One region of the Roseburia sp. AM51-8 genome, then DNA from elsewhere that is predicted to be linked to it. Evidence: a T-box and tRNA genes for the amino acid it is inferred to sense, from the RefSeq annotation. Region 1 holds a T-box; the other holds one or more tRNA genes.
The links. A T-box is a leader RNA that pairs with one kind of tRNA and senses whether it is charged. The one in region 1 lies ahead of tyrS (tyrosine--tRNA ligase), so its partner is inferred to be a tRNA-Tyr.
Positions count from the first base shown of each region.

Region 2: it encodes a tRNA-Tyr, which carries the amino acid that the T-box ahead of tyrS (tyrosine--tRNA ligase) is inferred to sense. The anticodon was not compared.

Region 1 is NZ_QUEY01000002.1:39,400-55,034, forward strand. It holds gene deoB (phosphopentomutase) at 1-1,131, opposite strand, end outside; gene udp (uridine phosphorylase) at 1,177-1,968, opposite strand; partial or broken gene DW996_RS14750 (cytidine deaminase) at 2,029-2,456, opposite strand; gene DW996_RS03740 (calcium/sodium antiporter) at 2,583-3,560, opposite strand; gene DW996_RS03745 (manganese efflux pump MntP) at 3,594-4,166, opposite strand; gene DW996_RS03750 (phosphatase PAP2 family protein) at 4,480-5,058, opposite strand; gene tyrS (tyrosine--tRNA ligase) at 5,083-6,303, opposite strand; T-box leader at 6,419-6,687, opposite strand; gene DW996_RS03760 (AraC family transcriptional regulator) at 6,983-8,056, shown strand; gene DW996_RS03765 (MFS transporter) at 8,123-9,643, opposite strand; gene DW996_RS03770 (alpha-L-rhamnosidase C-terminal domain-containing protein) at 9,902-10,156, opposite strand; gene DW996_RS03775 (glycoside hydrolase family 78 protein) at 10,221-10,472, opposite strand; gene DW996_RS03780 (AraC family transcriptional regulator) at 10,577-11,731, opposite strand; tRNA gene DW996_RS03785 (tRNA-Cys) at 11,826-11,896, opposite strand; tRNA gene DW996_RS03790 (tRNA-Glu) at 11,956-12,027, opposite strand; tRNA gene DW996_RS03795 (tRNA-Ser) at 12,044-12,131, opposite strand; gene DW996_RS03800 (Fe-S-containing hydro-lyase) at 12,229-12,777, opposite strand; gene DW996_RS03805 (fumarate hydratase) at 12,797-13,639, opposite strand; partial or broken gene dtd (D-aminoacyl-tRNA deacylase) at 13,654-14,099, opposite strand; gene DW996_RS03815 (GntR family transcriptional regulator) at 14,234-14,593, shown strand; gene DW996_RS03820 (PH domain-containing protein) at 14,605-15,635, shown strand, end outside.
Region 2 is NZ_QUEY01000003.1:372,746-388,380, forward strand. It holds gene DW996_RS13015 (hypothetical protein) at 1-57, opposite strand, end outside; gene DW996_RS08555 (AAA family ATPase) at 33-2,579, opposite strand; gene DW996_RS13370 (metallophosphoesterase family protein) at 2,576-3,148, opposite strand; gene DW996_RS13375 (metallophosphoesterase family protein) at 3,157-3,666, opposite strand; gene DW996_RS08565 (NYN domain-containing protein) at 3,749-5,578, opposite strand; partial or broken gene DW996_RS13380 (GTP-binding protein) at 5,566-6,449, opposite strand; gene DW996_RS08570 (M15 family metallopeptidase) at 6,453-7,325, opposite strand; tRNA gene DW996_RS08575 (tRNA-Leu) at 7,412-7,495, opposite strand; tRNA gene DW996_RS08580 (tRNA-Tyr) at 7,667-7,748, opposite strand; gene DW996_RS08585 (methylated-DNA--[protein]-cysteine S-methyltransferase) at 7,820-8,458, opposite strand; gene DW996_RS14305 (alpha-amylase family glycosyl hydrolase) at 8,481-9,449, opposite strand; gene DW996_RS14310 (alpha amylase N-terminal ig-like domain-containing protein) at 9,374-10,516, opposite strand; gene ftsH (ATP-dependent zinc metalloprotease FtsH) at 10,850-12,586, opposite strand; gene hpt (hypoxanthine phosphoribosyltransferase) at 12,722-13,243, opposite strand; gene tilS (tRNA lysidine(34) synthetase TilS) at 13,236-14,663, opposite strand; gene DW996_RS08610 (SpoIIE family protein phosphatase) at 14,667-15,635, opposite strand, start outside.

The DNA of each region.
Region 1 (15,635 bases):
ATTGTCTGCGATCGTCGCGCCGATCACCGCAAAACTATCTTCTTCCGGTAAAGGTCCGCTGCCTTTGTGTTTCTTGGAATACGCAAGAAACGGCACCTTTTCTCTGGTATGATCCGTCCCGGTATAGGTCGGATCATTTCCGTGGTCTGCCGTGATGATCAAAAGATCGTCCTCCCGGAGTACCGGGAGCAGTTGACCCAACTTGACATCAAACCGCTCGATCTCCTGCCCATAACCAATCGGATTGCGCCTGTGCCCCCAAAGAGCATCAAAATCCACCAGATTGACAAAGCATAGCCCGCAAAAATCACGCTTTGCGATCTCGATGGTCTGCTCCATACCATGCACACTGCTCTTGGACCGGTTACTTTCCGTAATACCCTGACCGACAAAAATATCATTGATCTTGCCAACGGAGATCACATCAAATCCCGCGTCTTTTAGACTGTTCAAAACGGTCTTTCCTGTAGGTTCCAAGGCATAATCATGCCGGTTGCTGGTACGGACAAATTGACCCTTTTTCTTCCCCACATAAGGTCTTGCGATCACACGTCCAACCCGCCACTCATCTTTCATGGTAAGTTCTCTTGCAATCTCGCAGTAGTGGTAGAGATTTTCCAGTCCCATGGTCTCCTCATTGCCACAGATCTGCAATACGGAATCCGCAGATGTGTATACGATCAGGTGGCCTTTTTCGATCTCTTCCTCACCCAGTTCGTCCAGAATTTCCGTACCACTTGCCGCCTTGTTGCCAATGATATGGCGACCGGTACGCTCCTCCAACTCCTTGATGAGTTCCGGCGGAAAACCATGTTCTGTAAAGGTAATGAAAGGTTTTGTCGTCTCAATCCCCATCATTTCCCAATGTCCGGTCATGGTGTCCTTGCCATTGCTTTTTTCACGCAGGGGCGCATAGTAGGCAAGAGGGCTTTCTACCGGATCTACTTTATCCATCGCTTTTAGATTTGCCATGCCAAGCCGCCGGAGATTGGGTATGGTAAAGGAATCCATCTTCTCTGCAATGTGTCCTAAAGTATCCACACCAAAATCACCGAATTTGTCGGAATCCGGCATGGCGCCAATGCCAAGTGAATCCATAACAATGAGAAAAACACGTTTGTAACGATACATTACAATTCCTTCTTTCTTCCTGATCTACTCTAATATCTTTAGCATTTACAATACTTCTAATCCTGTCTTGTCATCCCGGATTAAGATTCGAAGGGCATCCACGGCTGTCTCAATCGCCAGTTCCGTATCATGTACCTGTGCATTGGAAAGTCCCAACTTGGCACGCTCCTGATTTGCCACAACCAAAAAGCAGGATCCCACGCGCACCCGCAGAAAACTGCCTGCAATAAAGAGTGCCGCAGATTCCATCTCGGATGCCAGACAGCCCATCCGAAGCCATGCCTGCCACTTATTCTCCAGTTCATAGGATACCGGCATGACCTCCGGCTCATGCTGTCCGAAGAAAGAATCCTTACACTGGACAACACCGGCGTGATATGTGATTTCTTTCTCTTTTGCTGCCTGTATCAAGGCATGCATGACATCGACATCCGCTACTGCCGGATACTCGATCGGTGCATATTCCCGGCTAGTCCCTTCCATACGGACAGCACCGCTGGCGATCACTATGTCACCTCCACATACATCCTGCTGCATGCCACCGCAAGTACCCACACGGATAAAGGTATGCGCACCTGCCTTTGACAATTCCTCAAGGGCGATGGCTGCCGACGGTCCACCGATCCCGGTTGAAGTCACACTGACTTTTTCCCCATCCAGCATCCCTGTGTATGTAACAAACTCTCTACTATCTGCCACCAAATGCGCATCCGTAAAATGTTCAGCGATCTTGGCACAACGCTTGGGATCTCCCGGCAGGATCACATATTTTCCAATGTCTTCCGGTCCGATTCCGGTATGATACTGTTTGCCGGACCCTTCTGTGTAATCAACCATACGTTACCTCCTTTTTAGGGACGTTCCTTTTGCCATATGGAGTGTCCCCTTTTGCTCATCTTATAAATTATCCGGTCCAAAACTTTCCGGTAAAAGTTGACCTAATGTCATCGTCCGGTAAGAGATCTCTCCCTCCGGCGTCTGCTTTCCCAGATAGATCAAAAATTCGTCCTTGCAAAATTCCCGCATGACCTGACGACAGACACCACACGGCGGACAGATCTGCGCACAAGTCATGTCTGCCCTGCCACCCACAATGGCAATGGCTGAAAATTCGTGCTCGCCCTGGCTGACTGCCTTAAAAACGCTGTCCGCTCAGCACAATTTGTCGGTGTGTATGCCGCGTTTTCAATATTGCATCCTGTGTAGATCCTGCCAGTTTTTCCCAAAAGTGCTGCACCGACAGCAAAGTGGGAATAGGGCGTATATGCATTTTTTCTTGCCTCGATGGCTTGCTCCATCAAACTTATGATCTCTGTACTTTCCATGGTCTTATTATATCCCATAATAACTTATTTTTAAACAGGATATCCTCTTTTGCAATAAACATGATTATAATGATAGAAAGCAAAATAGCCGCCCACAGGCGGCTATTTTAATAGTTAAATAATATTTTATCTCAGGCAAATATAGACAAGATAAATAGCATACAGAACCAGCATGATGATGCCTTCCTTTTTGCCGATTTCCTTTTTGGTTATGCAAAATACCCATGTGATCAGTGAGAATACTAAAAGCACGATAATGTCGATCACGTTCTCCATAAGGAAAGTGATCGGGCTGATGGTTGCCGCAACACCCAGCACCATCAGAATATTGAAGACATTCGATCCAACGACATTACCAACTGCCATATCCAATTCGTTCTTTCTGGCTGCCACAATGGATGTCACAAGTTCCGGTAAAGATGTTCCAACGGAACAGATGGTAAGCCCGACAAGCGTTGCACTGATACCAAAACTTGTAGCAATGGTAGAGGCAGAGTCTACAACCCAATCGCCGCCATATTTGATAGCAATAGCTCCACCTACGATATAGATAATGGATTTCCAGACGGGCTGTTCTTTCATTTCACTCATCTCTTCGTTCATCTCACGCTCTTTTTCAGAGATTTCTCCACGCTTTCTTGCATCCATTGCACTCTTGATCAAAACTACGATAAATCCTACAAAGATGACCAAGAAGACAATTCCATCGATACGCCCCAGTTCCATGCCAATGCATCCGCAAACAAGCAGTAGAATGGCACATAGCACAGAAAACGGATAGTCTCTTTTTAAGACATCCCGGCTTACCTGTAACTTTGAGATCACTGCACAGATACCAAGTACGACCATCAGATTAAAGATATTGGATCCGACAACATTGCTGACCGCAAGTGTATTCTGATTGTTCATGGATGCCGCAATACTTACAGACGTCTCCGGTAAACTGGTTCCCATTGCAACGATCGTCATACCAATGATGAGTGATGGAACCTTTAACATCTTTGCAACCGATGAAGCACCTTCAACAAAGAAATCTGCTCCCTTTACTAATAATACAAAACCAATGATCAGTACGACCACTGCCTTTAAAATTGTTACTGCCATTTCTTTCCCTCCTATAAATATACTGCCCTTCTCTTATCCCAACAGATGCTCGGTCAAAATTTTTAATCCCAGTAATACTAAGATCAGACCACCTACCAGTTCTGCTTTCGCCTTGTATTTGTTTCCAAAAATGTTACCAACAAAGACACCGATCGCAGATATGACCGCCGTTACCAGACCTATGATCGTAATGGCTTCCACAATGTTAACTTCCAAAAATGAAAATGTGATGCCAACCGCCAGCGCATCGATACTGGTCGCGATCGCCAAAATGAACATTTCCTTGATATCAAGTGGCGGATCCATCTGATCAATCTCTACGACTTCATCCTTTTCCCTGATTGCCTCTGCCATCATCTTGCCGCCAATATAAGCAAGCAAAACAAATGCAATCCAATGATCGATCGCGCTGATCTTATCTGCGAACTGACTTCCCAAGAGCCATCCAAAAAATGGCATCAACGCCTGAAATCCGCCAAAGAAAAGCGCAATGACAAAACATTGCTTTTTGTTGACCTTGCGCATGGCAAGACCCTTGCAAATAGACACGGCAAATGCGTCCATAGCAAGTCCTACGCCCATCAACATGAGTTCAACAAGTCCCATATTACTCCCTTCTTCTAAAGTGTGTGGATTTTAACTTTTGTATGTGTGCTTGTCCATAAAAATAAAGATTATCTTATAGAATAAAAAAGAGACTCCATATGCATATGATCTGCTACTACAAAATGTAATAGTCACCATATACATATGAGTCTCACCATTTAAGATTTGCCAGGCTATTGCCGGGTCTGTTGACAAATCACACAATTCTTATGTGCTAGCTACTCCCTCATAGCCATTTCAATATATCGGAAATGTCAGAAAGTGTCAATGTAAAGCATGTCTCATCCATTGTACTTTTATAGATACAATCCTACTATGCAACCTTTGTTTTTTTCTCCTCCATCTTGCGATAGATAAAGCGTACAATGATACCCGCGAGAATTGCCTCAATAATGCCTAGAATGGTTCCCGTCAGCACGTCTGTTGGAAAATGCACAAAGACATACATTCTGGAAATGGCGATCAGCGCCGCCAAAACCACTGCTGCAATTCCCTGCTTTCGATACCTTGCATACTGGACAATGGATACCGCAGATGCAAAAGAGGCAGAAGAATGCCCCGACGGGAAGGAATAATCCTTTGGATTTTTCACTAAGAGCGTTACTGAATCATCAATCCAGCAAGGTCTTGCCCGCATGACTGTATTTTTTAAAAATACATTGATCACCAGCAGTGAAAATAAGAGGGCAAGCGCAGATGTCCAAGCCACCTTCTTATCTTTGCAGAAAATCAGCATAGCGATCGTAAGCAGAATCCAAAAGATTCCGGCATTACCAAGTGATGTGATCGCCACCACGATCTTATCTAAGACCGGATTGTGCAGTCCCTGAAACCAATACAAAAGATCAAATTCCCAGTCAAAATAAAAAACATTTCCCATTGTTGCTATCATATGTATACCCCCAGAATAATTATTTTATGCCAACTCTACCTTGCAGAATTTCTTCTTGCCCTTTTTCAAGATAAATTCCTCTGCAAAGGCTTCTTTTTCATAAGTTGCATGTGAATCTGTTACTTTTTCGCCATTGACAGAAACACCGCCCTGCTCTACCGCACGTCTTGCTTCATTACGGCTTGTGGCAAGATTTGCACTGATCAGAAGTTGTAAGATGTCAACACTGCCATCCTTAAAGATATCCTCTGTGATGGTCTCCGTCGGCATATTTGCAGCACTTCCGGTAGAAAAGAGTGCCTTAGAAGCCTCTTTTGCCTTTACGGCTTCCTCCTCGCCATGCACCAATTTGGTAAGTTCATAGGCAAGGATATCCTTAGCTTCATTTAACTGGCTTCCTTCCCATTTATCCATCTCGTCGATCTGCTCAAGTGGCAGGAAAGTAAGCATACGCAGGCATTTTAAAACGTCCTGATCGGATACATTGCGCCAGTACTGGTAGAACTCAAACGGTGATGTCTTATTCGGGTCAAGCCAAACGGCACCTGACTGGGTCTTACCCATCTTTTTGCCTTCAGAATTAAGAAGAAGATTGATCGTCATCGCATAGGCATCTTTTCCAAGTTTACGACGGATGAGTTCTGTACCACCTAACATATTGCTCCACTGATCGTCTCCGCCAAACTGCATATTACATCCGTATTTCTGGAATAACATGTAAAAATCATAACTCTGCATGATCATGTAGTTAAACTCAAGAAAACTCAGTCCTCTCTCCATACGCTGCTTGTAGCACTCTGCGGTAAGCATACGATTGACGGAAAAATGTGGTCCAACATCACGCAGCAACTCAACGTAATTCAAGCCCATCAGCCAGTCTGCATTATTTACCAGAATTGCCTTGTCTTCTGAAAAATCGATAAAGCGGCTCATCTGCTTTTTGAAACAATCTACGTTATGTGCGATCGTTTCTGTTGTCATCATCTGACGCATATCGGTTCTTCCGGATGGATCACCGATCATGGCTGTTCCGCCACCGATCAATACAACCGGCTTATTTCCAGCCATCTGCAAGCGCTTCATCAGACAAAGTGCCATAAAATGTCCTACATGAAGACTGTCTGCGGTAGGGTCAAATCCAATATAGAATGTAGCCTTTCCGTTATTGATCAACTCCTTGATCTCTTCTTCGTCTGTTACTTGGGCGATCAGTCCCCTAGCAACCAATTCATCATAAATTGTCATTTTTTCCTCCATTTCCGCAACCTGACAAAAGTTGCTCTTATATTCTATGCGTGGAAGATCTGTTACAGAGCGTTATTTATAGGAATAAAAAAACGCCCTCTATCTTCTTCCAAAGATAAAGGACGAGTAAACTCGTGGTACCACCTTTATTCACAAATATCTCACGATACCTGCCTCATCAAGTCTCATAACAAATAATGTCATGTGAAACTCTTAGCACGATAACGTGTGCCAATCCGGCGCATCCTACTTTTGAACTATAGATCCAGGTTCAGACTGCTACTCAGGAAGGTATTCAAGATACCGTCTTCTGCGTCTCGCACCAACCGACGCTTCTCTGATTCCGATCTCTGTATCTCTACTCTTTTCCATCAACGTATTTATCAATCTCCCTCATTATACAGGCGCAGGTTTTCATTTGTCAACAAGTAAAAAACGGCATGCGCAATCCAAGGACTGCACATACCGCTTTTACAAGAAGGGTTTTATCTAAAATTTACGGAAATTGCCTTGATCCGGTTGTTATCGGTAGAATTTGTTTTTGTTTTTCCCATTGTTGTTTTACCCCTTTCAACACAACTTGTATTGGATATTTCTATCATATATAATTATATGTGATAGAAACATATCAGTTTTAACTGTGATTTTATTATTTTTTTACATATTCGAGGTAATATTTATGTTTTTTATGACAGGTCATCCACAAAGTGATATCAGTGAAGCACAAAGTGATTTTATTATTCAGCATGATTCATCAAATACAGGACGATTTGTTTTAAACCATCCTTACCGTCTCATGTTGATCTCCATTCAGCCGGACAACCCGGATCATTATCAGAAATTGACCATAATCTCGCCTAAAGAGACTTTCTTCTTTGAACTATCCATGAAGGAACTTAAGCAGGTACCGGATGGAAGAAATCTTCATAAACATGACTTTTATGAGATCATGATCGTATTGGATGGGGAGGTATATCAGAATATCGAAAACGAAAGACATCTCTATACCAAAGGAAGCTGCTGTATCCTCAATAAAAATGTGCGGCATACTGAGGAATATCGCGATTACTATCGCGTTGCATTTGTCCAGATCTCATCGAATTTTCTGAAACACCTATATGAATGCATGACCCTGCATATCTTTGGCAGACATAAGACAAAGGACTCCAAATTCTTACAGTTTCTGGATAACAATATCAACGAACGACAAACGGCAAATAAGAATTATCTGGATCTGATTTCCCAAAAAGAGCATACATTTTTGGTAAAGCATGTGCACAGCATCTTAGATCAGATCGTACATATCACGGTCGATCCTACGCCGGATGCCAATATTCGGGTACAAGGTCTCTTTTTAGACCTACTCTATAATCTCTCCCGCCCGGATTATTACAACTCAGTTCCTATCCGCATCGGAACAGACACGGAAAACCGCCTTTTCCAGCAGATCACCAAACTTTTAGAGGCAAACCACGGACATATCTCCAGAAAAAAATTGTCTGATGCACTCAGTTATTCCGGCACCTATCTCAATGCCATCTGTAAAAAATACTCGGGACTTTCCCTTTTTGATTATGGCATGCATTTTTGTATGAAGGAAGCCAGCATACGTCTTCTGGATACTGACCAGACTATTGCTGATATTTCCAGAGACTTGGGTTTTACCAACCAAACACATTTTTATAAAGTCTTTAAAGAAAAATATAAAATGACACCTATGCAATACCGCAAACAGAACCAGACAAAGGAATAAAAACAGTCATAGGAAAAGGAGCCGAGACTTTCGTCCCGACTCCTGTTATTTTATGACTTATGTATTTTATGCTTCTGCATTTTCGTTTGCTTCTGCTTTTGCCTTCATCTCTGCTACTTTCTTCTGAACCTCAACCATTTCTTCCTTGTTCAGTTTGTAGAATCTCATAGCAACGATGTTGCACAACCATCCAAGAATTGGAAGACCGAACATTAAGAACATTGTCATCCAGAATACACCCTTTGTTGCAGGATCGCCCATCTGAGGAACGGTATCCTTATATCCGATCAATGTAATACAGAATGCTGCAATGGTAGATGCAAGTGATGTGATGAGTTTATCAATAAAGTTGTAAACACCGGAAATAACAGCCGGTAAGTAGTTACCTGTTCTTGCATATTCATAGTCAACAATATCTGCCTTCATAGCAGTACCTGTTGTGGTAAGAACCATCTTTGTACCGGTTGTAGCCAACTGCAATAATGCATAAATGATCATTGGTACACCGAAGACACCGATGGACTTCATACCGGTTGGTCCTAAGATCGCACAGAATACAACTGTAATCACTGCTACTGCAATAGAAAGCCATGACCAAACGGTTGTTGCCTTCTTTGCACCCATCTTAGCTACAAAGACACCACCACCAAAGGCAAATAAAATACCTACGATCATAGTAAAGTTACCGATCATAGTTGCTGCTGCATAGGATCCGATCAAGATACCGGACGCCATGGTTGTAATGATAGACTGTGATCCGACCTGCTGAGCCAACTTATCAGAAATACCGGTAAGCATATACATCTGGCAAGGCTTGTTGTCTTTTAAGATAGCAACCATGTCCTTAAACTTAACGGTCTGGTTCTTCTGACCATCTTTTCCGATAACTTCAAATGTCTTTGCATTATCTGACTTACGAACAGCGAAGCATGCAAGTAACATAAAGATACCAGCTGTAATTACATACCAGTAGCAAGCTTCTTTCAGCATCGGAGCATTATACTGATTGTCGTATCTAGGCAAAATAGCAAAGGTAACAATGTTGTTAAAAATAAGTGGAACAAGATATGAGAACAATGTTCCAAATACACCCATCATTGGACGCTGTGTTGGGTCATTCGTAAGTACGATACCGATGGTACCACCTGCCATACCATTGATGGTATATCCGCAGATATATACAACATAAATAAGGATAAATACTACAATACCAGTTGTTCCTGTGTATTTACCGGATGCCCAATCAAACATCATAAGAACTGCAAGTGCTGCCATCACCCATCCAGTCACAAGGAAGATACGGATCTTTCCATGTTTTGGATTCATTTTTTCGAACAATGCTGCAAAAAGCGCATCTGTGAATCCATCAAAAAGTCTTGTTCCTGTAATAATGATACCTGCAACTGCCGGTACGATTGCGTATCCTGCATTTGCAATGTAAGATGCATACATCATCAGCAAATAAAAGCAGATACCACATCCGTTATTTGCGTTACCAAGTATCATTTCGAGCATGGATGCTTTACGATACTGAACGCCATCACGTGCGCTGGCATTAAAAATGCCGGCTTTTTTCTCGTTTGCCATAGTCAAACCCTCCATATTCTTTTCATTTATCACTTCTCAACACTGCGCTTTCCTATTTCGTAGAAAGTTGTGCAGTATCTCTGTGGCTTATGATTAAATTATAAAGAGTTTATAAAATCAGATGTCGGAAAATTCGACGAAATGTAAACAAATTTGTCTGATCTAGCTATTTTTTCAACTTTACTATACAAATTCGTTGGAGATAAGGCTTTCTCTTTGTTCTGCCTTATTTATTAACTATACATTTGTATATCAAAACTATAAAGACACAACTCTCTCATAAGATCCTGACTTCAGGGTCTCTGGACCGCAGCCTTCCAATCGGACCGTAGCAGTCATATTTGCCGGGATCTCAAAGGTGTAGACAATACGGTTTTTTTCATATTTCCAGCCAGACGTGATCTTTCCATATGGAGAATCATAGGAAGTATGCAAATAACCAAGTCTTTGGTCTGGCTGCGGCGCGATCACGATCTTTCCATCATTTACAAGAATACCGGCAGCACAATCCATCAGCCAGCCGACAATCGCCCCATAAGAATAATGATTAAAGGAATCCTTTGGATTACCATTTTCATCAAAGCAATTCCAATTTTCCGGTAGTCCGATATGGAATTTTTTGACTCAGATGATATTGCATCTGACTCCCGCTTATTTTTCTACTTACTTCAATCTCCTCCTTGTTTTCCTTGTCACTTACATCGTAAACTTCTACCTCAAAAGCACTCTGCTGACTTCCATCTTCCAGTTTCCATCGCAACGTAATATCCGACCCATCAATTCCGCATGGCTTAGACAGATGGTTTACCTGTAAATCTCTGATCTTCATGAAAAAACCTCCCATTTTGTTTTTAGCAATCTTTTCTTTATTGTAGATTGCAAAATAAAACAAAAAAAGAGGTCTTTCATACCATAAAATATGGTGATATAAAACTAATCAATATCATTTCTATATTGTAAAGGTGTCTTTTTATACTTTTTCTTAAACAGTTCGATAAAATAGGATGTATCCTCATATCCGACATGTAGGGCAATATCTTCCACAGACATTCTCGTATTTTTCAAAAGCAGACAAGACTCCTGCAAACGTGTATCCTGAATCTGTTTTAAAATAGTCGTACCCATGTGTTTTTTAAAAATCCGGTTCAGATAAGTTTTTGAATAGTGAAATTCTTCTGCGACTTCTTCTAGGGAAATGCTTGCATAGTTATGATTGATATACAATAAAATCTGTGTCATCTGCTCTCCTTCTTTTCCAAGCCTGGAGGACAATTTTACATTTTTACACTGACCAAGAAGTTCCAGAAAAAAGATACTCAGATAATGATCACAAATTCTTGCTCCGTATGTAGTTTCATTCAGATAAGCTACCATGAGATCAAGTAACTTGTCCCTTAATACTTCATCATTTCCACCTGAAAAAACAACATATGCATTGGATTCCTGCGAAAAAAGTACCTCACTGAAAAACTGATGCAAAAGACTCTGTTGCGGAATATCCCCCAGAAATGTCTTCTCAAAAGTGTATTTATTAACTACAATATTGATCATCATACTGTCATCATAAATATTTACTTTATGCTGCATTCCCGGCGGAATGATCAGCAGGTTTCCTTGATTCAAAGTCTCCTTTTTTTCTGCTTTTCCTTCTTTACTGCGTAAAAATTGATCAACCTTTCCCCTATATATGTAGCACATCTCTATAAATTCATGATCGTGAAATTCTCCGGGAGAAAATCGAATGTGTTTATTGATAAAGATGTTTTTGTCTGTTTCAAAAAATTCCTTGTGAAGAAAATGTACTCTGTTTTTTTCCTTTATTTCGTGATCCATATTCTTTTGTACATTTTCTTTTTCCCATGCATCCAAATCTACATTATCCAGATCAAGAATCTTTTTGGGATATTTTTCATCGAGTTCTTTTTTTCTCTGAAGAAATCTGCTACCTTCCTTCATAAAAAAAGCATATTTTTTTTCCATATCATAAAAAGAATTCACTTTACCATCCTGTTCATAATATGTGCGAAATATTTCTTCGATTGCACTGTATTCTGTCAGATAAGATATAATCATTTCTCTGCTTATCATAAGGTCTCCTCATCTTTACAAATCAGGGAATTCCACAGGATTTTCCTGTGATATAAAAACAAAAGCGGCTCACTACTGTGAACCGCTAAATCAGAGGCGCCAACCAGATTTGAACTGGTGATAGAGGTGTTGCAGACCTTTGCCTTACCACTTGGCTATGGCGCCATAACTTGCATCAACATGATGCATTATATAAAAAAGTCATACATCCGTCAAGATGTAAGTGACTCCGACGGGAATCGAACCCGTGTTACCGCCGTGAAAGGGCGATGTCTTAACCGCTTGACCACGGAGCCATATGCATTATGAAAACGGAGAAGGAGGGATTTGAACCCTCGCGCCGGTTACCCGACCTATACCCTTAGCAGGGGCACCTCTTCGGCCACTTGAGTACTTCTCCATAGTCGAACTAAATCAATATTCACAATGCACAAACTATTCTACTAAAGGTATCCCCATTTGTCAACGAAAATATTGCATTTCTTCGCAATTTTCTTTTATTTCTGATACTCCAGAATGGCTGTTTCATAGAGATTATTTCCGTGGCAATCTGCTACAACTATGACCGGAAAATTTTCGACCATAATCTTACGGATGGCTTCTGCACCCAGATCATCATAGCAGATGACTTCTGACTCTGTGATGCATTTAGAAAGAAGGGCACCGGCACCGCCAACGGCTGCAAAATATACAGCGTGATTGCGGATGACAGCATCTAAGACTTCTTTTGTCCGCTTTCCCTTACCGATCATAGCCTTTTGTCCCAGATCTAATAGGCGCGGTGCGTATTTATCCATACGGCTGGCTGTTGTCGGTCCTGCGGAACCGATCGGTCTGCCCTCTCTGGCAGGTGAAGGTCCCATATAATAAATCGTTGCATCTTTGATCGGGATCGGAAGTTCTTCTCCACGATCCAGGACTTCCATCATACGCTTGTGCGCTGCGTCGCGTGCTACATACATCTGACCATCCAGATATACATAGTCCCCAGAAGTCAGGCTTTCTGCGATTTCTTTTGTAATTGGTAATGTAATATGTCTATCCATCTGAAACCCCTTTTTACAATTATAATTCTCTCACTACGTGGCGATTGACGTGACAACAGATGTTGACTGCCACCGGAAGTCCCGCAATATGTGTTGCATAGGTATTGATATTGACTGCAAGTGCCGTGGTGCTTCCGCCGAGTCCACCCGGTCCGATTCCCAGTCCGTTGATCTTTTCAAGCATTTCTTTTTCCAGATCTGCCACCCATGGAATTTCCGGCTTCTGATTGAGATTTCTGGTAAGTGCCTGCTTTGCCATCAGTGCAGATTTTTCAAAGGTTCCGCCAATACCGACACCTACGACCATAGGCGGGCAGGCATTCGGACCTGCATCCTTTACCGCGGTGAGAATGGCATTTTTTACACCCTCGATCCCATCTGCAGGCTTTAACATAAAGACCCGGCTCATATTTTCACTGCCAAAACCCTTTGGCGCAAATGTGATCTTTACCTTATCTCCGGTCACGATAGAATAATGGATGACAGCCGGTGTATTATCCTTGGTATTGACGCGCTCGATCGGATCACCTACGACAGACTTGCGCAGATAGCCATCAATATAACCTTGGCGCACACCCTCATTGATGGCATCTTCCAGACTACCGCCGACAAAATGCACATCCTGTCCGATCTCCATAAAGACAACTGCCATACCGGTATCTTGGCAGATGGGAATGGTTTCCTGGTCTGCGATCGTGAGATTTTCCTGCAACTGCTCCAAAATCTTTTTGCCCAGAGGAGATTTTTCTTCTTTTGTCGCAACTTTCAGTGCCTGATCCATGTCCTCTGACAGATAGTGATTTGCCTGAATGCACATATCTGCAATTTCTTTTGTGATGTCTTTTACCGCTATTTCTCTCATTGTATTTTCTCCCTCTACCACCAGTCGCTATCCCACAGGATCGTGAATGGTCCGTCATTTTCCAGATCCACTTTCATATCTGCGCCAAAACTGCCACATTCCACCTTGCCAAATGCCTCCTGACATTTTTCTTTAAAATATTCATAAAGTCCATTGGCAAAATCAGGTGCGCCTGCTTTGACAAAACTCGGTCGGTTTCCTTTTTTACAGTCCGCATAAAGTGTAAACTGTGATACTACAAGTATTTCACCATCCACATCTTTTATGGACAGATTTGTCTTTCCATCCGCATCCTCAAAAATGCGAAGTCCCTGCAACTTTTTGACATATTTATCTACCATTCTCTGGTGTCGCCATCCGCCACACCAAGAAATATCAAAAGCCCTTTGCCGATCTTTCCGATCACGTCACCATCTACTTTGACAGATGCATGATTTACCCGCTGAATTACTAACCGCATGCATATTCTCCTTTACATCTAAAATTTATTATATACGCAGGTGTCTGTATCAGCAATGGTTAATTTTTTCTCTTGACTTTTGTATTATTTGTATTACACTAAATAATACAAAAATAAAAAGAAAGGAGTCTATCATGGTCATCTGTATTGATGAGGTTTCTGAAATTCCTATTTACAAACAGATCCGCAATCAGATTGTCTTAGGTATTTCTGATGGGAGATTACAGCCCGGAGAGCAATTACCGACTGTGCGCGCCCTTGCAGAAGAAATCGGGATCAATTCCATGACGGTAAACAAAGCCTATGCTCTTTTAAAACAAGAAGGCTATATCGTTACCGACCGCAGAAACGGCGCAAGGATCCGAAATGAATTTGACCAGGGCAAATATCTCTCACAGGCTTCTTTGGACAATTTGCAACAGATCATATCCGAGGCAAACATCCGCGGATTTTCAAAGGAAGAATTTTTCCAATTATGTGAAAAGTATTTTTAGGAGGCAGATCTATGTTTAATATCATTCTTTTTATTAGTACATATCCGGTACTGCTTATCATATATTTTGTGTTAAAGAACAACCATAAATTTCATGATCATTTGCTGTTTTCCGTCTCCATGAAGGAAGAATGGATAGAACAACCTGCAGTTCAGAAGATCATAAGCGACTTTAAGAAGCAGATGAACATCCTGCTTCTCATCTTTTTTGCTATTCCTCTCACCAGTTTACTGACAAGTCATTTTTCCATACAGTTTACAATCTGGATGAATTGGCTCATGCTCTTAATTCTATTGTTTTATGTGCCATATGCCATAGCCAATAAAAAGTTAAAGAAATGGAAAAAGGAAAATCAATTATACGAAAATCAGATTTTAGTATCTTATGTAGAGATGAAAAATGCCGGAAATGTCAGAAAGGTCAGATTTTTGCCATTCTTCCTTCCGACTTTCCTCAGTTTTTTCATTTTTGTCCTTTCCATTGTATTTTCGGCTCTCTCTGAAAAAACAGATTTTGACAGCACGATTATGGTTCTTAGCATTGCGGCTATCAGTTTATTGTACTGGATCATTGCCTTTTGGATGGATCGTAGACCGGTAGAAGTCATCTGCAATGACAGTGACATCAACATCAATTACACAAGATCCAAGAAAAACGTGTGGAAAAATTTCTGGTTAGCCTGTGTCTGGCTAAACCTTGCCTACACTTTGATTACCTTTTTGCCTCTTATATCCGATACTATCCATCTAGGTATTTTTCTTGTTGGATCCATTGCTTATGCCCTTGTCCTTTTAATCTTAATTATCCCGTTAGGGAAAAAATTCAAAAATATTGAAAAACGTTATGCAAGTTCTTTTGATCCGGCATTTAAGACCAACGAAGACGAGGCATGGATCTTTGGACTGTTTTACTACAATCCTAAGGACAAAAGCAGCATAGTAGAAACGAGAGCCGGCATTGGAACTTCCGTAAATATGGCAACAGGTCTCGGAAAAGGGCTTACAATCTTTTCTATTATTGCAATGCTCAGCATACCTTTTAT
Region 2 (15,635 bases), on a different contig from region 1:
GTCTAAATTGGTAAAAGGATCATCCAGTACGATCACCGGCTGTTCCTTATGATACAAGACATCCACCAGGGCAAATCTGGCACAAAGCCTACCAGATCCTGATAGCCATGGCTCAAATAATCACTGGAATGGGTGCTTCCCTGACTCAGCACCTGCACGGACAGATCCATGGTAATATCAAAATCCATATCCTTGACGGAGTCCTTATATTTATCATCCAGAATCGCCATATAGTGTTCCATGCCCTGACGCAAAGGCCGCATATAAGTAGACAGGAATTGCTCCTTGGCGATCTTTAAATATTCTTCGGTCTTGGTAAGCAGGTCTACCTTGCGGTCGCACTCTGCCTTTTCCTCCAGAAGTACATCACGACGGTTCTCCGCATCTTCAATGCCGTCCAACTCGACTGACAACTGGTGCAGCGACTCTCGATCCTGTGTGATGCCCTTTTGCATATCCTTGATCTCCTCATCGATCTGTACCTGTTTCTCCTGTAACTGCTCGACAGAAAGCGCGATCTCCTCTACCTGATTATCCTCGGCAAATGCCTGGATCTTTTCCTGCAAACTAGCGATCTCTTCCTGTAACTGACCATAACGCTGCCGTTTGCTCCAGATCAGATGCAGTTGTTCCTGCAGGGAAGTTCCTTCTTCCAACGGAAATCTGCCCAGATATTTTTCCAAAAGCCGCTTCTGTTCCTCCATGGTCAGACGGATCAATTCCAACTGCTTACGGCAGTGAATGTATTCCTCATAGGCATTTTTATCTTTCTTCAACTGTTCTAAAAGGTCTGCCTCATTGCCCTCATGGTAAAGATCCATGTGATATACCTGGGCATATCGGTCTAATATAGTATAAAGTTCCATGCGCAGATCAGCCATTTCCTCTACGGCATCTGTTGTCTGCGCTGTCGCCTGATGCTCCTCATCCCGCAGGCGCACATAATGATCCAGATTAACACGTATCTCATAAACCATCTGCTGCATGCTGTCTGCCGGTGTCAGTTTAAAATCGGCCAAAAATGCTTTACAACGGATTGCTAAGACTTCTCTTGTTTCCCGGCTCTGTGCCAGTGCCTCCGCAGCCTCTGCGAGTTGTCCCTGCAAGTCTTCCTGCTTGTTGCGATGTAAAGATCGTATTCTGCCGATCTGCATAATAGCGGCTACTCCTGTCGCTGCTGCGCCGACAAAGCAAAGAATCTGATAGATCGTACTGCCGTCTGCTTCCGGGGCAAGGATCCGGAAAGAAAATCCTCCCAGGAGTAAGGCTGCAAATAAAATAAAAAGCACTAGAACCCCTGCCGTCTTGCCCGCTGTCCTGCCGGTCTTTTGTGCCATATCCACACGTGCCTTGATGTTTCGATAATTCTCATCCTGCTCCACGATACGACCATCCAGACGCGACAGTTCCACAACGTCCTTTTCTATCTGGGATAATTCTTCCTCCGTCGGAACCTTATTGGCAAAGAAGTATTTTAACTGATCTAACTGTGCCGTTGCCTCCTCAGACAACTTGGAGTGTTCTCCCTGCATCCGCAATTCCTGCACGCGGACAGACATATCCTTCCACTTGGAAAGATCCTCCTCATCCGGTACTTGGTCCCCAAAGAGGTCTTCCCACTTCTTGATCTGCTGCTCCGGCGGCAATTTGATCGCTAGGTCTTTCTCTGTCCGCCGGCTCATGTCATACTGACGCTCCACATCTTCCAGTTTTGCGTGTTCTTCCTCACTTGGCAATCCGGTCGCAAAGAAATCATCCAGGACATTCATTTCTTCCTGCTGTTTTTCCAAAAATTCTTTTTGCTGGCGATATGCCCCCATATCCTGCTCGCGCTTGCTCTGCGTGCGGATGGCTTCCGTGATACGGTTCTTTTCTGCCTCCATCCAATTTAAGGACTTTTTCTTTTCCTCTAACTTGTCAAACTGCTTGCGGTAGCCGTCTAAGATCGCCGCCTTCTTATCGATCACTTCACTGCATCTGCTGATCTCTTCCTTGATGACATTGATCTTGCCGTTGTTGACCTTGCTCCGCCTGGTATAATTTTTACGCACTTCACTGACACGGTTCAAAGCCTCATCAAAATTGTTGATATCGTCCTTTGCCGATGCCAGATTTCCCATCTTGGCATTCAGACTGTCCGTCATCGCCGTCGATACCGATGCCTGCGGGATAAAGATACTTTTTTCAAAAGAATCCCGATCTACCTGAAAGAGTTCCTCACCCAAATTCTGTGAAAAATCGTCACAGGCTGCCCCGGTATTGGTATCGATCAGAGTAAAGGTGTCATCCTTATCCGTCTTGCCAAAACTACGCTCGACCCGATAGCGCTTGCCTTCTGCCTCAAAGATCAGATAACCGCCACAGACACCGCCATCCCAAGGCATATAATGCTTGCGCTCGGTCAGCATCTTGGTGCGTGCCGAATAGTCCATGCCGTAGAACATGGCTTTCAAAAACACACTAAAGGTCGTCTTTCCCCAGCCATTTTCCTGACACAGGGCATTCATGCCGTCAGAAAAATCGTAAGACCATTCTTTGATTGTCCCAAATCCGGTAATATAACAGGAAATTAACTTCATACTTCTATGTCCTCGCCCATAATTGCTTTCATGCCCAACTCAATAATGGCTGCTCTCTCATCTTCCGACATATGCTGTCTTTCCATCAGACGGACAAACTCTCCTTTGAGAGACTTGTCATTACGGAAACTTTCATAATCGATCTGTACCGATGTGCGATCATATACCTTGATAAAAAAGAAGTCCTGATCCAGACTGCGGCGCAGGCGCTCGCAATCAATATCCGTATCTATATTTGTCTCACCGGTCACGATGATCTTGATCAGATCCTCCGATGAGATATCTTTCACACATTCCTTGGCAGCACGGATGATCGCCGCCATATCCATCGTCGGATCGACCTCTACTTTGACTTCATGCAGCATCCTTTTTGCGATCGGCACAAATTCCGTATGGATCTTGCCCTCGGTGATATCCAAAAGGACAAAGCCCTTCTCTCCGCACTCATCAAAGCCGCGCCCTTCCAGACAACCACTGTAACAATAAACGCCGCGGTCATCCAGCCTTTCCTTTTTGTAGGAATGGATATGTCCCAAAGCAAGATAATCGATATACTTGCCCCGCAGCATGGATAGGTTTACGACCTCTGTCCGGTCATTGCCTGATAGTCCGATTCCTGCCCATGCAAAGCGACAATATTGACACGGTTCTGGTCCAGCACCAGATTCATGCCCAAGGTCTGACTGTTTTCCTTGACCAGTTCCATGCCGGTAATGACCACATCCCCATAATCATAGGATGTCCATTCGTCCGTACCAAAGAGTTTTAAGTTGGTGATATCCTCCTGCTCGGATAATTCTTCCACAAAATCCAATTGATCGTGGTTGCCCCTGATATAGCAAAAATCGATCTGCGGATGCCCCTTGATCTGCTCGATCACACGGGTCTTTGCCGTCTTTCGTACATTGGGCTTATCAAACAGATCTCCGGCGATCAGGATCACACGCACGTCCTGCTCTGCTGCATACGCCACCATACGCTCAAAAGTATCCAGCAATTCATCCCGTCGCATGCCGGCGGCTTCCCGATCCAGATTGCTTTCCATCTTGGAATCCAGATGCAGATCTGCACAATGAATTATTTTCATATTGCTACCTCATTTATAAACGTCTCATACCATGTAGATTAGTATACCACATACTCCTATGGCTTGTCTGTCAAAAATTGTCTCATTCCAGCGGTTTGAATGCTTCCATAGCCTCCCGATTGACGCGTTCTACTTCCTTTTCCAGATCCCTTGCCGAAAATCGCCTTGCCCCTTCGCCAATGACGATCATCTGCTCTCGGCGATCCGATGTTGCCACCGTCACCTCGTATTTATCCGCCATATCATGGGTCGTGCGCTCAATATAGGCATCTGCCGTCTCCGCCTCCCTGGTGTAGACTACATGGATATTATGATAATCCACCACTTCTTCCACATGACCACGCACCCGATAGGCATCGAAAACAACGATCACTTCCTGTCCCACATGTCCCTGATAATTGCACATGATATCCAGCAGTCTGCCTCTGGCTCCGTCAATGCTGGTCTTGGCGATCTCATCCAACTCTTTCCATGCAAAAATGACATTATATCCATCGACCAGAAGATATTTCTTTCTGATCGCAACCTTCTTGTCCCTGGCGTGTGCCTTTTGATAGGCTTCGCGTGCTTCCTGCATCCGGTCTTTTTTGTCTGCATCGATCACACGCTTCTCTGCGCCCGGCAATCGCCGCTTGATCTCCCCAAATTCACGGACAAAGATCTCTTCCAGATCCGACTCCAGTCCGCCGTAACCGTCATAGCCCTGGGGCTGTCCCTGCCGCATGGCTTCCGCCCTCGCCTTGGCTGCCGCAATGACCTGATCCATGCTCGCTTCCTGCTTTTTCTCATACAGATAGGACGCCATCGGCATATGCATCTTGTCCTCGACCTCGTACCAAGGCACCAGATAGCCTGCCCCGTGACCACAAAATACCGAATCACAGGTATTGCGCAGATCCTTATCCGGGTCATAGGCAATCTCTGCTACCACCTCATCCTGATTGTGGCACGGAAAATAGCCTTCCAAAGCAAGTGTCATCTGCCCTAGACCACCGGTTACCTGCGCCAGCACTGCACCGTAGTCCCGCATGAGGGCTACCGGCGCGATTCCCTGCAAGACGGCTGTCTCATTTTCTAAGATTGGTGCGTCGAACTTGCCATACATCCTGCTCATATCCGTCATAACACGTCCCAGCGCCTGCTGCGGCATCTCGATCCGCACCCGGTAATATGGCTCTAAGAGCACGCTCTGCGCCTTGCGCAGTCCCTGTCGAACTGCCCGATAGGTTGCCTGTCTAAAATCTCCGCCCTCCGTGTGTTTTTTGTGTGCCTTGCCACTCACAACAGTCAGGCGCACATCTGTAAGAGGAGATCCGGTCAAAACGCCCCGGTGTGTTCGCTCCGCAAGGTGTGTATAGATCAGGCGCTGCCAGTTCAGATCCAGGACATCCGGTGGGCAGTCCATGGCGTATTCCATGCCGCTTCCCTGCGGCAGTTCCTCGATCAGTATATGCGCCTCCGCATAATGACGCAGGGGTTCAAAATGCCCCACACCCTCTACCGCACCGCGTATCGTCTCCTTATAACGCACTTTTCCTGCACCAAAGGTAACCAGAATACCGTATCTCTTTTTCAACTGCTGCTGCAGGACTTCCGTCTGAACCGGTCCCATAAGATGCACATGCACCTGTCTTGCCCTCTCCTGCCAGGTCACACGAAGGGTCGGATCTTCCTCCTCCAACTGCCGCATATAAGATAGCAGGACATGAGGCGCACAACCTTCCGGCGGAATCACTTCATAGGAAAGTACCGGTTCTATGATCGCATGTTCTTCCCGCGCGCAGTCACCCAGTGTCATACCTGCATAAGACCGGCTCAAGCCTAAAATAACGCAAACCTCGCCTGCCTCCACCCGATCTACACACTCGTAACATTCCCCGGAATACAGGCGGATCTGGTTTACCTTTTCCAAACAGTTCTCCTCTGCTCCTTCTTCCTCGGTATCTCCGTCTGTCCCCGCAAAAGGATGGTATATGACAGGTTATCTTTGATATGCATTGCCCCGCCCAGGATCTTGAGATAAGTCAGACGGTTGCCCTTTTCGTCCCGTCCAATCTTAAAGCATCTGGCAGCAAAATCCTGCCCCCAGGACGGCTGACGCATATAGTCCTGCATGAGGCGCAAAAGTTCCTTTACTCCCTGCACTTTGAGGGCAGACCCAAATAAAACCGGAAAGATCTGTCTTTTTGCGATCGCCTCCACCAGGAGTTTCTGATCTAGGTCACCGGTATTTAAAAAAGCATCCAAGAGCGGTTCACTGCACAGGGCGATAGGTTCCTTGTCTCGATCGCTCATAGGCGCATTCCCATAAAAAGCCCCAAAGTCCATGCAGGCATCCGCTAATTTTTCCTGCAAATGAGAAAGTAATTCTTCCTTGCCTCTGTGACTCACATCCATTTTATTGATAAAAAGGATGCATGGAACATTATAATTTTGCAAAAGTTTCCACAGGGTACGCGTATGTCCCTGCACACCATCAATCCCACTGATCACGAGAATGGCATAGTCCAGTACCGACAGGGTACGCTCCATCTCCGCTGTAAAATCCGCATGTCCCGGTGTATCTAAAAGTACATATTCCGCATCTCCATACGCAAAGCGTGCCATTTTTGAAAAATGGTGATTCCACGCGCTTTCTCCATGGCATCGGTATCCAGATGGGCATCCCCATGATCTACCCGTCCCATGCTACGGATCGCCCCCGTCTCATACAAAAGGGCTTCCGATAAGGTTGTCTTTCCGGCATCCACATGTGCCAGAATACCTATGGTCAATCGTTTCATTCGCTACATTTCCTTTTCAAAATGTTGATAATCTTTTGTTCCCTTCCAATCGCCGCCCCAGGTAAAACCATGCCTTGTAAAAATCTGATAGCAGATATCCTCATGCGTGATCATGTGCGGACGAAGATTGCTTCGATCCTTATAAAGATCATACTGCAAGTAAGGGCTGGCTCCCGCCGCCGTCACATCATTTGCAGGCACATAAGGATTTTCCAGAGGGTTGATATCGATCGCCATGCCATATGCATGCTCAGATGTGACATTTGTCCCTGCGATCTTACGATAATGAAAAGCGGAGGTATTATCCTGATTGATAGAGTCGATATCAGCCTGCTCGGCATCACGCGTCGTATCGTCTCCGTAAAACCGATCGATCCGATACATGGAATGGATCTCATATCCCTCCTGAAAAAGTTCTAAAAAGATCTGTCGGCAATCCTCTGCGACCTTTGTATTCACAACGATCTCTCCCACCTGTATCTCATGCTCATAATTATAATGTAAGACCTTAAGGCAAGACAGGTCGTCGTAAGAAATATCCGGGTTATCTATATAAGATTTTCCCTTCATATCTTCTTTTTGTTCCTCAGTAAGCTGACTTGAAGTAAAATATTTGTCCGGATCATTCAGATCAAGGCTTGCCGCATCTAGAATCTGCCCTGCTTTCAGATCCTCGATGCTCTCTAAGATGGTCGTCTCCTGCCCCGCTCCGGGCGTTTCACTCTGACTTGCCGGTGCTTTTTCTTCCGACCTTTGCACCATTCCGTGCAGATATACGATGCCCAAAATCAGTACCGCCAGCATGACGATAAGGCTTCCGTAGCGTATCCGATGGGAAGTTTTTTCTTTCCGATTGTCTGCGCCTTTTTCTGCCATGCGCCGATCCCTCCTATTGCTATAAATTGCCTATTATACAAAAGAGGACCTCTTTCTATTCAGAAAGAAGTCCTCCTTACAGAAACTGCCGCAGACCGGAATCGAACCGGTACGATGTCACCACCACAGGATTTTAAGTCCTGCGCGTCTGCCAGTTCCGCCACTGCGGCCTGTTAGAGCACTTAGATGACAACAAGTGAAACGCCGTTGGCATCTTACGTGCGATACGTACTTGACCCTTAGTGAGAACGAACGCAAGTGAAGTTCGAACTTAGTAGTCAAGTGTTGTTACGAGCACTTAGATGACAACAAGTGAAACGCCGTTGGCATCTTATGTGCAATGGGTGGTGGTGGATTCGAACCACCGAAGCAAGATGCAGCAGATTTACAGTCTGTCCCCTTTGGCCACTCGGGAAACCACCCATTTCAAAACAAATTCATGTCCTGACAAAATAAGATTATAGCACAGGCTTTTTACGCACGCAAGAATTTTTTTATTCGTCGTGTGGGTCTTTCATACCATATTTTTCCAGATCGACTCTGCCATTTTCTACCACAATACCATCCGCCCGAAGTCTCCTTGCCTGCTCCTCTGGTCCATCAAAAGCAAATGCACCGGAGAGTTGTCCTTTGGCATTGACAACACGAAAACAGGGAATATGGTCCGGATCCGGGTTCTTGTGCAGGGCATTTCCGACCGCCCGGCACATTTTCTCATTGCCAGCCATCTTTGCCACCTGTGCATAAGTTGCCACATGCCCCTTTGGGATCCGCTTGACGGCTTCATATATACGCTTGGTCGGACTGTCCGTCACCAGATCATAACTTTCAGCGATCATTCGCTTGATATCGTCATCTGGTATGGTTCCATCCAGCCGTATGGTATTCCAGTGCTCTTTATTCTGATGATAGCCGGGCAGGACAGCCTCGTAAGCATCCCGCCAGAAATCCCGCCACTGGGGATCCACCTTGACATTCAAATGGATGAGTCCATCCATTTCATAAGTCCATAGAAACGCCTTTTTACTGCCCTGCACCCGCACCAACTGCCAATTCGGATCATGGAAGGGTGCTTCCTGATAAGTTCCCGGAAATGACAGCCCATAGGCTAAGGCTTCTTCTCTTGTCCTCACTTCGCCACCTGCACTTTCTTCTCTATACTTCCTGCTTAAAGACCATACCGCTATTTGCCGTTAGACTAACATGCATCATACCGTCCTTGACGGCATACTTGGTTGGCATGATCGAATATCCTTTTTCGTTGGTGAGCATCGCCTGTACCATAAAACCATCTGCCACCTCAGCCAGATAGACCGGTACATCTGCCTCTAGGGTCTCCGCGCCTACATTGACAGCCACCACATAGCGCTCCTGCTCGTTAAAACGTCCATAGGAGATAAAGTTCTTCATCCGCTTTAGGAATTTAAAGGAGCCGCGCCGCAAGGCACTGCTGCACTTATGCACCATGATCATATCCCGATGATAATCAACCAGAGGATAATCCGCCTTTCCCCACGGATAGGTACGACGGTTATCCGGGTCGGTGAAACCACACACGCCCGCCTCATCCCCATAGTATAAGGTCGGTGCTCCAGGCCAGGTCATCTGCATCAGGACTGCCACCTTATAAAGCGGTATATTGATGCCCTCGGATGCTGCCGCCACCCCCAGCGCAGAGGCTCTGCCCACCTTATGATTGGTTCTGGTCAAAAAGCGAGAATGGTCGTGATTTGACAACTGGTTCATGGCTGTATAAAGAGAGGAACCTGTAAATTTGGTCATATAATAACGCATGGCATTTTCAAACCGCTCACTGTCGCCCTGTGCTCCCGGCTCATAGGCATCACTGTGTTTCTCCATTCCAGTCACAAAATAAGAGATCGGCTCCATAAAAGCATCATAATTCATGACCGTATCCCAGGCATCGCCCCGTAACCAGGAAGACGCATCCCCATAATGCTCTGCCAAGATGATGGCATCCGGGTTTGCACTCTTGACTGCTTTACGGAAATCCCGCCAGAACTGATGGTTAAATTCCGGACTGTGCCCTAAGTCTGCCGCCACATCCAGACGCCAGCCATCCGCATTATAAGGCGGAGAAACCCATTTTTTCCCGATCTCCAAGATATAGCGGTAGAGATCCTCCGAGCCCTCGTAATTGAGTTTCGGCAGGGTATCATGCCCCCACCAGCCTCATACGTGCCATTGTCCGGCCACTGGTTTTCATCATAAAAATGAAAATAATCGTGATATGGGCTGTCTGCTGCTTCATAGGCTCCCGATGCATAGCCCTTGTCAGGGCGATAGATCTTTTCCCGGTTGAGCCATTTGTTAAAGGAACCACAATGATTAAAGACACCATCCAGAATCACACGGATGCCTCTGGCGTGTGCCTCTGCGATAAAATCCGCAAAGAACTGATTGGAGGCCTCCAGATTTTCCTTTGCCGTCACACGATTGATAAAACGACTTGCCCCGGCATTGTCCCTTGCACCTTCCGGCAGGGTCTGCCCTTGGTCTAAGACAATCTTGCCATAATGGGGATCGATATGGTCATAATCTGCAATATCATATTTGTGGTTGGAAGGAGAGACAAACAACGGGTTGAAGTAGATAACCTCTACTCCCAGACTTTTCAGATAGTATAATTTCTGCCGCACCCCTTCCAGATCTCCGCCATAGAACTCAGCCACACCAAAATCGGCATTTGGCAGCTGGTTCCAATCCCTGATCTGTCGGCTCATAGTCTTAATGTAATGGTACTCATTGTCCAGCACATCATTGGTCGGATCTCCGTTGGCAAAACGGTCGACCAGAATCTGATACATGATAGCGCCCTTTGCCCAATCCGGCGTCGCAAAGCCCGGCAGGATGCGAAAGGCATACTCCGGTCGGATCTCCTGACTCACGCCGTATTTATCAAAATAGCATTGCTCCTGCTCATTCTCCCGAATTGAAAAACAATAGGAAAACGACTGGTCTCCCAACTGCACCTGTGTCTCATAGTAATCAAAACGCTCGCCTGCCTGTGCCGGGCGCATCAGGTAATGCGTATCCTGCGCCAGCAGATAGATCTCCCTTGCATGCCCATGTGCGACACGCAGACGAATGGTGACCCGGTCGCCCGGATTTGCCTCCATAGGGATCACATACTGTCCTGTCTCATCGCTGTAAATTGCTTCTGTATTCATACTCTTATCCTCTTATCTCGCATGTTATCTTCTTTTATCATACTCAGTTTATCTTGTCTTTTCTAGGGATTTTTGTAGATTTTTCTCAAATACAGAAAAAATAAAATAGAAAGTAAAAAAGACAGCTATCAAACGCTGTCTTTTTAGGAGAAGGTATTTTTACTATGGGGTTAGCAAAAATATTTATATAATGTATTGGGGGGTTTTTACGATTGTTATTATATAATGCGTCCACCCATAAGTGTTCACAAAGTTACTAATTTTGCATAGATGTTTTTATGCAACATGTACAAAAATGTCTTTCAAATAACAATCATAAGCCCTTTTCCCAACTTAAATTCCTTCCACAACCACGCCTTCTTCTTCCGGCTGCGGGATCGGATCACCGCCAAAGAGAGCCTCAAACTCTGCACGTCCGATCTTTTCTTTTTCCAGAAGGAGTTCTGCACACTTGTGTAAAACATCCTCATGCTCTTTGATCAGTCCAGTTGCCTTGGCATAACATTCCTGAATGATGCGCTTGACTTCGCCATCAATGGTCGATGCAACCTGCTCACCATAGCCTCTGGTATGTGCCAAGTCCCTGCCGATAAAAACTTCATCCTCATCATTATCGTAGTTGATCGGTCCGACTTCTGCGGAGAAACCATACTTGGTGACCATATCCTTGGCTGTCTGGGTCGCCTTCTTGATATCCGAAGATGCCCCTGTCGTGATGTCGTCAAAAATGATCTCCTCCGCCACACGACCGCCCAGAGAAACGATGATATCCTGTAACATCTTACCCTTGGTGTTGAACATTTCATCCTTTTCCGGCAGCGGCATAGTATAACCCGCTGCTCCCTGTCCGGTCGGAATGATGGATACCGAATAGACCGGTCCGACATCCGGGAGGACATGGAAGAGAATGGCATGTCCAGCCTCGTGGTATGCCGTGATCTTCTTCTCTTTTTCGGAAATGATACGGCTCTTTTTCTCCGTACCCAGACCTACTTTGACAAAAGATCTCTTGATATCATTCTGGCAGATATAAACTCTGCCCTCTTTTGCCGCTAAGATTGCCGCCTCATTTAAGAGATTTTCCAGATCGGCTCCGGTAAAGCCTGCGGTCGTCTGTGCAATCTGCTTGAGATCCACATCATCCCCCAAAGGCTTATTCTTGGCATGCACATGCAGGATCTCCTCACGTCCGCCAACATCCGGTCGTCCAACAAAGACTTTGCGGTCAAATCGTCCCGGACGCATGATCGCCGGATCCAGAATATCAACACGGTTGGTCGCTGCCATCACGATAATACCCTCGTTGACACCAAAACCATCCATCTCGACCAGCATCTGGTTCAAGGTCTGCTCACGCTCGTCATGTCCGCCGCCCATACCGGTTCCGCGTCGTCTTGCCACGGCATCGATCTCGTCGATAAAGACGATACAAGGCGCATTCTTCTTTGCCTCTGCAAAAAGGTCACGCACACGGGATGCACCGACACCTACAAACATTTCAACAAAATCAGATCCCGAAATACTGAAAAACGGCACGCCTGCCTCTCCGGCAACTGCCTTGGCAAGCAAAGTCTTACCGGTTCCCGGAGGTCCGACTAAGATCAATCCCTTAGGAATACGGGCACCCACCTTGGTGTATTTTGCCGGATCTTTCAGAAAATCTACAATCTCTTCTAACTCTTCTTTTTCTTCTCTCAGACCTGCTACCTGTGCAAAACGCACCGGCATCTTGTCCTGCGTTGTCATCGTAGCACGGCTCTTGCCAAAATTCATCATCTTGGTATTGGCTCCGCCACCCACCTGTGCCTGTGCATTCATCATCATCATAAAGAGGATGAATACGACCGCAACAACGATCAGCATTGGGAGCAGGCTCTCCATGAAGCCGCTGTTGGGAACATCATTTAAACTGTAGTCAACGCCTGCCTCATCCAGGGTATCCTGCAACTCGCCTACATCAGACACATAGACGGTAAATTTCCCACCGGCAGTCGTCGTGATCGTCACCGATCCGGTCGGCACCTGTTCATTCTGGTGAATGACTGCGGATGCCACTTCGCCCTTTGCCAATGCCTTGTCAAACTAGCTGGAAGTATAAGTTGCCGTCTGTGGATTGGAAATGGAATACCAGATAAATACCACGATCAGGATCAGCACAACATATAAGCCCAGACCCACTCTATTCTTTTTCAATGATTGCCTCCTTTATAACTCTACAACCCCGATGTATGGCAGATTACGATACTTCTGGTCATAATCCAGACCATAGCCTACAACAAACTCATCCGGAATCGTGAATCCGACATAATCAACGTCCACATCTACCTCACGGCGATCCGGCTTATCTAACATGGTGCACAGACGAACGCTCTTGGCATTGCGCTCCTTAAATACATCCTGTAAAAAGTGCAGAGTGTTGCCGCTGTCGATGATATCCTCCACGATCAGGACATTGCGTCCATCTACCGGAATCTCGACATCATTCTTGATCTTGACCTCACCGGTAGATACGGTACCGGAACCATAACTGGAAGTTGTCATAAAATCGATCGTTACCGGAACGGTGATCCTTTTTGCCAGTTCGCAGGCAAAGAAAGATGCGCCGCGCAGAATACAGATCACATATACGCTCTCTCCTTCATAGTCTTTGCTGATCTGTGCTCCTAACTCTGCAATTCTTGCTGCCAGATCCGCCTCAGGGATCATCTCTCTGATTGTCTCACTCATTTTCATTTTCCTCCAAAATCTGTATTTTTAATATTCTTTTTGTATGATCGTCTACTTTATAATACGTACTGATCCGATAACCAACCGCCCAGATCACATGGTCGCCATCGCATAAAAGCGGAACCCGATCACGTTCCCACCTGGATACCTTTTCGTTGACAAAATAATCCTGTAATGACTTGCGACCACCGGACGCCGTCACGGTCAGATAGTCTCCCTTACGCCTATAGCGTAATTGAATAGCATTCTTTATCTTATCATAATCGAACCATTTCGTATAGAATTTTCTAGGAATTTCCATCTTGGGATCATAGGAAAAACTCGATACCTCTATATATTTTCCTGTCTCCGGCAAAGGGATACGGATTCCTTCTTGGATCTCCTCCGCCGAAAAAGTATGGCAAAGATCCTCTTTTTCAAGGCCACTGTCCCCACATCGCATTTCCAAGCCTTCGTATGTGCGGGCAACGCTCAAGCCATAAGGCAGTTCCACTCTGCGCCCCGTCTGCGCCGAAAAGAGTTGATCCAAGGCTTCCAAATGTGCCGTGCTGATGTCCCGCAGACCGGCTACATAAGCCGCCAGCCACAGGTATAGGACCTGACACCGCAAAAAGGAAGGCTGGTCTTTCAAAGGTTCTGCCAAGAGCAGATCTCCCTGCCTAGACTGGGCAAGCAGGTCTTTTGCCACCTGTCGGATATAATCTGCCACCTGCCCCAGATATAAGGCTTCCCTGCCCAGATGATCGCCTGCCTGAGCATTGATCTTTTGCAGTTCCGGCATGACCTGATGACGCAGGCGGTTCCTGTCATAATGGATATCCGTATTCGTGCTGTCCTGGCAGTAGGTCTGCCCCAGACCCGCCAGATAGGCTTCCACTTGTGCCCGGCTTGAGGATAGGAAAGGACGGATGATACGTCCCCTTTTGACCGGCATGCCCCGCATGCCCTCCAGTCCCGTACCCCGCACCAGATGAAAAAGCATGGTCTCTCCGTTGTCTCCGGCATGATGGGCTAAGGCAATGCGCACCGGGTGCCCCAGTTCTTTTTCCCAAGCCTCGGCTTCCTGCGTAAGAACCGCATAACGCGCCTCCCGCGCTGCTTCCTCCACAGCCGTCTGCGCTAAAACCGCATCCTGCAGGCGGTCTTTGACCGATATGGTCCGCTCCTCTATTCCCAGATCCCGGCACAGTTCTTCTACGAAATATTGATCCCGCAGGCTCTCCTGTCCCCGGATGCCATGTTCTACATGAATACAGCGCAGACAGATCCCCAGACGGTCACGCATCTGCCATAGAAAGCGTAAGAGCGCCACAGAATCTGCCCCACCCGACACGCCGACCAAGACACCGTCACCCGGATGTATGAGGTCTTCCTGCTCTATGAATCTGCAAACACTTTCTTCCCATTTTGCCTGCTGCATTTCTTACCTTTCCAACGCCTTCAAGACCAGCACGGTCATATCATCCGCCGCTGTCCCTCCGGTAAAGAGCAGGACACGCTCTATGATCTTTCGTGCAAATGTCACGGCATCTGTATCTGCCAGTTCTTCGATCAACTGACGCAGCATCTCTACCGCGTCCTCAACCTGCAAATATTCTAACACACCATCCGTAACGAGTACAAGATAGTCCCCTGCTTCCAGATAGGACCGAAAAGGCAGTGCCTCCAGGGAAGCACTGGCTCCCATAGGCAGGCTGTCCGCCTCGATCACTTCCGTCCGCCTTTTATGGCGCACAAAGGAGACATGTGCCCCCACCTTATAACAATCCACGATCCCGGTATATTCGTCCACCAGACAGGCATCCAGCGTCGAAAATCGTTCTGCCTCCGCGCCAAAGATCATTGCCGCATTCATCAGGCGCAATGCCATATCTATGGTAAAACCGGCTTCGGCAAACTGCAAAAAAAGGCTGACGACCGTATCACTCTCCTCGTGTGCCTGTCTTCCGCTGCCCATCCCATCGGATAGTGCCATAACAAAGACTCCCTGCTCCAAGCGTCTGGTGCCGAAACTGTCCCCGGAGATCGTCTGCCCCCGCTGTAACATCTTGGCAACGCCATAGGTGCACTCCAGTTTCGGTCTTGTCACAAAGACATAGTCTGCCCGCTCGCGCCCCACAATACTGCGGTTCTGTTCAACCATCATAAGAGTTTGTCCGGTACAGGTCTCTATGATCGCCAGCACCTCCTTGCTGGTCATGCAGACACCGGCGCGCGCCGCCAGTTCCATAAGGATCCGACAGGTTCCGTTTTTCCGCCGGTAAAAATGCAGATTCCATACCCTAAGCCCGACCTCGCGCAAATGGAAACGGATCTTTGCCAAAAGCCAGCGTTCTTTGTCATCGCAAAGCCTGTCCGCCTCCATACAGTCTTCCATCACATATGCCATGGC